Regions from separate parts of the Rummeliibacillus sp. BSL5 genome, predicted to be linked through region 2. Evidence: riboswitches for the same ligand, from Rfam matches in the RefSeq annotation. Region 2 holds a riboswitch; the other holds the start of a gene.

Region 1 (4,832 bases), 120 kb from region 2:
TATTAGCAGATAATTTAAGCTACATGTATACTGACTATTCCATTAAAGGTCCAAATAAAGTCTATCTTTACGGCTTAGATGGTCGTTATTTTAAATTAAATTTAGCTACGAATGAGATAAAAGAAGATCCGAGTTATGCTGATAAAATACGTACTTTACCTGTAGGATGGGATGAACGTGTAGCTGGCGTTGAAAAGCGAAGCGATAAAATAAAAAAACTTTACCCCGAGCTAATGGGCGTAAGGCTAGTTGAAAGTAAACCTGTTGAAAAGCAGCTCATTGTTTATCAGAAAAAGCGAAACGATAATCGTCAGACCTTAGCCTTGCTTGATCTTACGAAAAGAGACTTGATTTGGGAGCAACTTTTAGATGCTCCACTTGAAAATGCCACCACTTCATTAGAAGTATTCGCTGACACAAAGTTTGTCTATGCTTGGACGGGGCGTTATCAATATAAAATCAACAAAGAGACAGGGAAAGTAGTTTATCAGTATGATTATAAGCTTGGAAAATAATTATTAAACGAAATTACTAAAGTCTCTTTCTTCTACTTTATTTACTATAAACATCTATAAAAGCCGATGAAATTCTACTTAGCTGTAAAATTTCATCGGCTTTTAAATTGGAAAGAGTATTTTTCCACTTTTATTTGTAAATTTCATATCCACTAGTAATCAAAAAAGAAAATAAACATAAACCTAAACAACCCAATGCAACACCCATAAAAATAAATGTTACTGTTAAATTTTTATTCATTGATCGGAAGAAATTAACTAAGAAAATGACTAAACAAATGATAAAGAAAGAAGTCCAATAAGGTAGCAATGTACGAGTAAGACCTAAAATAAGAAAATTAAGAAGAAATACAAAGCTTACAAGCAAAAAAAAAGTCAGTATTTTTTTCATAGAATTACTCCTTTGTAAAATGTGGGTAATAACATTTTAACAAAATTTTCTAAAATATATAGTGCTTATTAGATAAATAATCATTGAAAATAGATAAAAATAATAAATATATAAACCTCGTTAGTCTATATAAATAATAAAAGAAACAGCAATAAGAAAAATAAAAATCTTTTAAAATATTATTTTATATTGACAATTCAAAAATGACCATGTATAGTAAAAATCAATCAAATAATCATTTTTCTTATCCAGAGAAGCGGAGGGACTGGCCCTGTGAAGCTTCGGCAACGGACATATGCACCGTGCCAATTCCAGCAAGCGATTAAGCTTGGAAGATAAGAACACGTATTTGTACATATGAAGCCATATGTCTTTGTGTCCTTCTTCTTCCATGGAGAAGGATTTTTTTATGGCAAAATTAATTTGAAAGGGGGAATTAAAAACACAGTTTAGCAGATGTACCACATATACTTAATTAAATATTGCTCTTATCAAGAGAGGTGGAGGGACTGGCCCTTTGAAACCTCGGCAGCGGACATTTTTGCACCGTGCCAATTCCAGCAAGCGATTAAGCTTGGAAGATAAGAAGACGTTTCCGTACATATGAAGTCATATGTCTTACTGTCCTTCTTCTTCCATGGAGAAGGACTTTTTTGTTGAAAAAATCGGAAGGAGATTGAACGGATGATAGAATTCCAAAATGTTTCTAAAGTGTATAACAGCGGAGGAAAGGAGATACGAGCATTAAATTCGATTAATTTAAAAGTTAATAAAGGTGAAATATTTGGCGTAGTCGGCTTCAGTGGTGCAGGAAAAAGCTCCTTAATTCGTTGTGTAAATTCACTAGAAAAACCTACTTCCGGAAAAGTCATAGTAGACGGCCATGACTTAACAACCATTAGCAAAAAGCGAATTCGCGAAGTAAAGAAAAGCATTGGTATGGTATTTCAACACTTTAATTTGCTCAATTCCAAAACAGTATATGCAAATGTAGCCATGCCGCTTATTTTAAGTAAAGTTCCTAAGGATCAAATCAAACAAAGGGTTTCAGAATTACTTGAATTCGTTGGTTTAGGTGACAAAGCTCAAGTCTATCCTGATCAACTATCCGGCGGCCAGAAACAACGCGTAGGCATAGCGCGGGCTTTAGCAACACAGCCTTCAATTCTACTTTGTGATGAAGCGACCTCTGCTCTAGATCCACAGACAACGGGTTCCATATTGGAACTCTTGAAGAAGATTAACAAAGAGTATGGGATTACGATTTTAATGATCACGCATGAAATGGCTGTAATTCGAGAAATATGCGACAGAGTGGCTGTGATGGAAGCGGGGAAAGTGATCGAGGAAGGAACAGTATTTGATATCTTTTCCGCGCCGAAAACTAACACTGCTCAAAACTTTGTTAGTACCGTAATGCATGATCAAATTCCACCATCAATTCTCAATATGATGGAACGCAAGCAAGCACTAAATCATATTTTCCATATTACGTTTGTCGGCGAGTCTACAGGCAGTCCTTTTTTATCACAGTTATCTAAAATTCTCGATGTGGAAATCAATGTGCTATTCGGCAATATTACTGAACTGCAAGGTATTCCTTTTGGCAAACTGATTGTTGAAATCCAAGGAGCCGATACGGAAGTGAAACGAGCATTATCATATATGCAAGCTCAACAAATTCTTTACAAGGAAGTGGTAGCACATGCTAGTTAATTCTGAACAAATCATTGAAGCGCTCATTCAAACTATTCAAATGGTTGGTTTTTCATTTATCTTTTCCATCATTATCGGCCTTCCGCTAGGCATCCTGTTATTTGTCACTCGTAAAGGACAGATCATTGAGAACCTTCCAGTATTCACGGTTTTAAATGCAGTGATCAATGTTTTCCGATCTGTGCCCTTTATTATTTTGCTCGTAGCCATCATCCCAGTTACCCGGCTCATTGTCGGAACATCTATTGGAACATCTGCAGCTATTGTTCCACTAGTCTTCTACGCAGGCCCTTACATTGCTCGATTAGTTGAAAGCTCGCTACTAGAGGTTGATAAAGGTGTTTTAGAGGCGGCAGATGCTATGGGGGCTACTCCATTTCAGACAATTTTCAGGTTTTTACTGCCTGAGGCTCTTAGTTCACTTATTGTGAATTTTACCATCGCGACAATTGGTCTGATTGGCGCATCGGCTATGGCAGGAACCGTAGGCGGCGGTGGTATTGGCGACTTAGCCATAACGTTCGGCTATCAACGTTTTGATACGACCACCATGCTAATTACCGTAGCCATACTAATTGTTTTGGTTCAGGGGCTACAGTCATTTGGCAACATTTTATCGAAAAAAATAAGAAGAGGTTAATCTAAGGAGGAAATTAAAATGAAAAAATGTTTACTATCCATTCTTGTGCTGTCACTAGTTATTTTTACGGCAGCCTGTTCAAGCGAATCCAGCGGGAAGGAGGCAGATGGAAAATCAAAAACATATAAAATCGGCATTACGGGGACAGATACGCAAATTTGGGATTATGTAGCGAAAAAAGCAGCTAAAGAAGGAATCAAAATTAAGCTTGTATCTTTTAATGATTACGTACTTCCAAATACAGCGTTAGCAGATGGTGAGTTGGATGCCAATTCATTCCAAACTGTTGCTTATTTTGACCAATTTATTAAAGAACATAATCTTAAACTTGTTCCAATTGCTACAACATGTTTAGCACCAATGGCTGTTTACTCAAACAAATTGAAGGACATTAAAGATATCAAAAAAGGTGCAAAGATTGCTTTGCCAAATGATGTTTCAAATCAAGGGAGAGCCCTTTTATTACTACAGCAGGCTGGCCTTATAAAATTAGTAGATGGTTATGATGGCTTAGGTTCTATTAAAGATAGTGTTATTGAAAACCCTAAAAATATTGAGCTTATTCCTACTGCTCCTGCTCAAATACCGAGAGCATTAGAAGATGTGGATGCAGGCGTTATTAATAATGGTATTGCTCGAGATGCAAGCCTTAATCCAATCAAAGATTCAATTTTCCATGAGAGCGAGACAGCAATTGATTATCTGAACATTATCGCAGTGAATGACAAAGATAAAAACAACAAAACATTAAAACGAATTGCAGAGTTATACCAAGAGGAAGATACAGCGAAATTTATCAATAAAGAATATGGCGGCACACTGATCCCAACATTTGTACCATTGAAGAAAATAGGTTGGTAGAAAGATTGTTGCTAGAAGTTTAATAAAATATGAGGAGAATCTAATATGACACATGTACTTATACATTTAAGTGAGGCAATAACTACCAATGTTGATGTTAATCAAGGAAGGTATATTGAAACAAGCCACAAGATTCATAATAATCCAGAGATCGGAAATGAGGAATTTTTTGCTTCTGAAGAATTAACAAACCTTCTCCAAGAAGAAGGTTTTGCAGTAGAGAGGGATGTGGCTGGTCACAAAACAGCATTTGTTGCTCGCTATAAATCTACTAAACCAGGTCCATCAATTGCTTTTTTAGCTGAATATGATGCTCTTCCTGGAATCGGTCATGCATGTGGGCATAATATTATTGGAACCATGAGTGTTGCTGCTGCTATCAGTTTAAGCAAAGTGCTGGATGAAGTTGGTGGAGAAGCGGTTGTCTTTGGTACACCTGCTGAAGAGGGAGGACCAAATGGAAGCGCGAAAGGTAGCTTTGTGAAACACGGATTAGTAGAAGGAATCGATGCGGCAATGATGATTCATCCCCAAGGTGTAACCAATCTAACATCGCCTTCGCTTGCAGTAGATCCGCTCGATTTCGAGTTTATCGGAGCAGCGGCGCATGCAGCAGCAACCCCTGAAAAAGGTATCAATGCACTAGATGCTGTTATTCAATTGTTTAATGGCATTAATGCCCTACGCCAACATGTGACAAGTGATGTTC
Region 2 (4,832 bases):
GATCTGTTAATGTACGCACTTTTCGGATTTCATCTCGAAGTTTTTCCTTAGATCCCAAAGTAGCGGCTGTAATCTGTCCTAGACCGCCAGCATTTGAAACCGCAGCGCATAAATCGGCGTAAGCCAAATAAGCAAGGCCACCTTGGACAATGGGATACTTAATACCAAGAATCTCGGTTACTCGTGTTTTCAATTTGGACACCCCCATGTATTGTATGTATCTTTCTATTAGTATAAGGGAATGCAAAGAATTTTCATATTATTATTGGAACTAAAATAGAATGAAATGCGGGTCTACATTTGATAAAGTAATATAAAGAATTAATTTCCATATATGAATGTCTTAAAAATAAATTAGCGAAAGGATTTATCAGATGTATTACCCATCTAAAAAAGATTTATGGCAATACCCTTTATATTGGGGTACAATCATTGCTTGTTTCGCACCTCTTGTTGCAGGAAGGGATTATGTAGTCCTTGTTTTTACTGTACCGTTAGCAATTTTGCTCATATGGGGTTGGTTTTGTACAGGATATAAAGTTAATCAAAGCTACCTGATTATTCGAAATGGCCCCTTCAAAAAGAAAGTTCCTATCAAAGAGATTAAAACAATTTCTAAAACCAAAAATCTGCTTGCTGCCCCTGCCCTTTCAATAGATCGATTGGAGATCATTTATGACGCAGACAATAAAATGGCACTTGCATCTCCAAAGGAGCAGCTGCAATTTTTAGCTACTCTAAAAAGTATTAACCCTAAAATTGAATTAGACTCCAAGCTAAATCAGTAAAGCCATCTATGAATCAAAATAAGGAACAGCTTTACTAGCTGTTCCCAATACCTTAGCCCCAAATCTCTTTTGATATATCAACAATAAACTTTAATTTTGCCCATTGTTCTTCTTCCGTTAGAATATTACCATGATGGGTTGAAGCGAACCCACACTGCGGGCTAATACATAGCTGCTCGAGTGGTACAAATTGTGTTGCTTCTTCTACACGAGCTTTGATGTTTTCCTTGTCTTCCAACTCGCCAAATTTTGAAGTAAATACTCCAAGCACTACTTGCGGCCCTCCCTTTGGAATATAGGTTAGTGGTGTGAAGTCGCCAGAACGATTGTCATCATATTCTAAGAAAAATCCGTCCACTTTTTCATTTGCGAACAAAGTTGGAGCAATTTTAGCATAACTTCCTTCAAATGCCCATTTTGAACGATAATTCCCCCGGCATAAGTGTGTCGTTACTATTAAATCTTCCGGTTTGCCTTCTAACACTCCATTTGCTACCCGAAGCGCAAGGTTAATCAATTCTTCACGTGAATATCCACTGTCGTTAAATGGAATATTCTCAGCATTCAGTCCCGCAATATAGACATCATCCAGTTGCAAATAACGACAACCTGCTTCATAGAAGGCTTGGATTGCATCCCGGTAAGTTTGGATTATATCGCTCGCATATTCCTCGATATCTGGATAAATGTCAAGGTTTCTAATGCCAGCATTGAATAATTGGTTTGGGCTCGGTATCGTTTGTTTTGGAATTGCCCGATCTCCTACAATTTCTTTGAACTCTAGAAAATCTTGAATATGCGGATGATTTGAGTTAAAAGAAATCTTTCCGTTATTACGAACATCATATTTTTCTGTTTCTTCTCCTTTAAATTGGAAGCCGTATTCTGGGACATATCCTTCAACACCATTTAAATGTTCAAGAAAATCTGTATGCCAAAATCTACGTCGAAACTCTCCATCAGTTACTGCTTGTAAACCGACATCAATCTGTTTGTCCACCGCTTTTTTGATCTCTTCCGTCTCAATCTGATGTAATTGTTCTGCGGATATGTTACCTTCTTGATAGTCCTTACGTGCTTGGTGAATGCTTTCTGGTCTTAATAAACTACCTACATGATCAGCTCTAAATGGTGCTTTTACTAACGTCTTTGTCATCAAAATCTCTCCCTTAGTTTCATTTAGTTAATTGACTAATTGACTCCAACTCTTCTATCCTCTAAATAGAAAAACCCTCTTCTTAATGAATAAGAAGAGGGTTGGAATACCATACGAAAAAAAACGCTCCTCTTATCTGCTAGCTTTACGCTACTGGAATTGGCACAGTACTATAATAGTCCGCTGCCGAGGCTTCAAAGGGCCAGTCCCTCCACCTCTCTGGATAAGAAAATCAACATATTAAGTTTGTATAAGTATATAATAACGCAATAAATAGAATTGTCAATGTTTTTTAAAAATTTTTAATTTAGCATTTTAATCTATCTATATATTCTACTCATCTAGCACCTCAACCAAATAAATACCTTTTGAAAAACGTCCACTTTTTTCAGCTTTAGCTAAACGTGATTCTTCCAATTCTTTCAATGAAATATTATAAACTTCTAATGCTGTATGTATAAGTTCCAAAAGGTCTGCCAATTCTTCCTTCATCTCTTCCCTATTTTTTGCTTCGTTTACTTCATAGGCTTCCTCTATGAATTTTTGCTTCATTTTCTGTAGTAACTCTTGTTCACTTAATTGTTCAACTATACATTTTTCCCCTTTTCCTTCGATGATTTGCGGGATAAAATCTCGGACTAATTTATTGTAAATTGGCAATTTGTACTCACCTACCTCTGAGTATTTTAGTATAAATAGAGTTTTTAGTACTGTTTCTTTTTTCTCTATTTTACACTATTTTATAAGAAAAACTAGAATTTAGAAGTAATACATTTTATCCTTTATAGGAAACCATCAGCTGATCACCACTATTACCGATTACACACAAAAATTGCCGAATTCTGTTTAAAAAATGGTTTAACTTTTTGAATTGAGGCTATATGTAAAGTAAGAAAGGATGATGAAAATGAAAAAAAATGACAAAGCCGAAAATTTAAAAGAAGGACCATTAGATACACCAGATGAAGTAAAGTCTGATAAAGAAAGTATCTATGACAAAGACCCTGAAATGCAAACGGTTGATCCCATCCCAATGGAGGAGTTAAATCAACAAGTTGAAGATGAAAAACACAACCATCATACAAAGGATACCTCTTCAAGTGAAGAGCGCTATCCTGGCTAGGCTAGTGCTTCTCTATTACTCACATACATCCGTGCAAGACATGTATAAGAGACTTTCATGAGAGTGAAGGTCTCTTTTCTCAAGGGGCGGAATACGAACAAATACATACGGCAACTAGAAGAATCCATACCCTTTCACTGCTTATTTATAAGCATTTCACAAAAATTTTGCAGTTGAATACCTTAGAATGATGATTCTATTGTGAAAGATTGGTTACCATTTGGTTCAGCAAATTAAAAAGAAAACGGAGGGGTTTCCTATTAACAGAAAGAATTGGTGGCTGCTAAGCCTATTGGCTATTCTTACCCTTGCCTTAGCGGCATGTGGAAGCAGCAAAAAAACAAACAAATCTGGAAGCGAAGCGAGTGATATTGCGTTTAAAGTTAATTCTGGAGAATATGTAACAATTACCAAGTATGATGAAACCGAGGAAAAGACATATCTCAAATTAAATGTGACAGTCCAAAATAAATCTAAAAATGAAATCCCAGTAAATTCTTCAAACTTTAGTTTATATGGTAGTAAAGATGATGAAAAAATTGACTCTGTCTATGTAAATCCACCGGATGAAGAATCTTTTAAAGAACTATCAGGAAGTATCTCTCCTGAGAAAAAAGCGAGTGGTGACCTCTTTTACCCTGTCAATAAAGAAGAAAAGTATGAGCTTCATTATCAACCGCGCATTTATGATGACAAAGGTGAGAAACATAAAGAGTTAGTAGTATCAGTGGATCCGTCGAAGTATAAAAATGATTCAGAGAATGCCAAGAAAGCTGTAGCAGCTTATGTTGATCAAGTTTTCTTAAGCAATGACAATCCAGATTTTAAATCCTTACTCACAAATGATGTCTTAGCAGACAGCCAAAAGTTTGATGAAGAACTTGCCAATCAATTGAAGGAAGGCTTTGGTGAGTTTACACCATCCATGCGTTTGGAAAAAATGTTTATTGAAAAATACCGAAACGCTTTAAATAAAAAAATTGAGCCTACTTATAAAATCGCTTATGGTGATTCAAAACAAGCTAAAATAAATGTTAGCTTTAAAAATTTCGACACATCAGATCTTTATAAACAATCTCGAAAAGTAAGCGAACAATTTGCTAAGAAAAACCAAAATAAATATAGCTATAAAGAATATAAAAAAGCTCAAGAAGATGCTTTAAATTACACATTTAGCCGTATTGATCAAATTATGAACAATACGAGTTTGAAAGATGATAGTCGTGAATATGCACTCATTTTAAAAGAAGCAGATGGTAAATGGACAATTCAAAAGACAGACCAAGATATGAATAGCGAATACGATGATTTGCTTAAAGCATTCGTATTACAGACTTATTAAATAAAAAAAACCGCTTGAATGGTAATATTCAAGCGGTTTTTATTTTGGTTAAATAAATATTCTTCTTTACGCAGAAGACTATTACTGATTTTTTTATAATGTTATCACCCATATTTTCTAGAAAAAGTTCTAATCCTTAACGGATAACACTAGATATAAGTAACTACACATTTTCTTCGACATCAAGACGCAACCAACCGACAGCTTATCATGGTCTCCGTTGTTGAAACAACATACTTAATCGTCTTTACTTATTGAGAATAATGAGCGACAGCTTGAAGGTGGCTTTGTCGCTCTCTCGTCTGGTAGTCAAAATGATATGACCTTAGCTTTTTTAAGATGTTAATTATTTTTTTCAATTACTCCGCAAGCAATTCGTGCGCCTGAATTACCGCTCGGATCAGTTTTATAGTCATCTGCTTT

The links. Region 2 has a riboswitch for S-adenosylmethionine ahead of RCJ93_RS02950 (5-methyltetrahydropteroyltriglutamate--homocysteine S-methyltransferase). Riboswitches for the same ligand answer to the same signal wherever they lie in the genome.
Region 1: another riboswitch for S-adenosylmethionine. It lies ahead of RCJ93_RS03580 (methionine ABC transporter ATP-binding protein); the one in region 2 lies ahead of RCJ93_RS02950 (5-methyltetrahydropteroyltriglutamate--homocysteine S-methyltransferase).

What each region holds. Positions count from the first base shown of each region.
Region 1 covers NZ_JAVGCV010000001.1:675,621-680,452, reverse strand. The annotation lists gene RCJ93_RS03585 (PA2928 family protein) at 1-515, shown strand, start outside; SAM riboswitch class I at 1,148-1,248, shown strand; SAM riboswitch class I at 1,392-1,494, shown strand; gene RCJ93_RS03580 (methionine ABC transporter ATP-binding protein) at 1,591-2,622, shown strand; gene RCJ93_RS03575 (methionine ABC transporter permease) at 2,612-3,262, shown strand; gene RCJ93_RS03570 (MetQ/NlpA family ABC transporter substrate-binding protein) at 3,281-4,123, shown strand; gene RCJ93_RS03565 (M20 family metallopeptidase) at 4,169-4,832, shown strand, end outside.
Region 2 covers NZ_JAVGCV010000001.1:551,052-555,883, reverse strand. The annotation lists gene RCJ93_RS02960 (NAD(P)H-dependent flavin oxidoreductase) at 1-193, opposite strand, end outside; gene RCJ93_RS02955 (PH domain-containing protein) at 375-788, shown strand; gene RCJ93_RS02950 (5-methyltetrahydropteroyltriglutamate--homocysteine S-methyltransferase) at 841-1,944, opposite strand; SAM riboswitch class I at 2,074-2,174, opposite strand; gene RCJ93_RS02945 (nucleoside triphosphate pyrophosphohydrolase) at 2,278-2,604, opposite strand; gene RCJ93_RS02940 (hypothetical protein) at 2,852-3,067, shown strand; gene RCJ93_RS02935 (DUF4352 domain-containing protein) at 3,360-4,409, shown strand; gene RCJ93_RS02930 (superoxide dismutase family protein) at 4,752-4,832, opposite strand, start outside.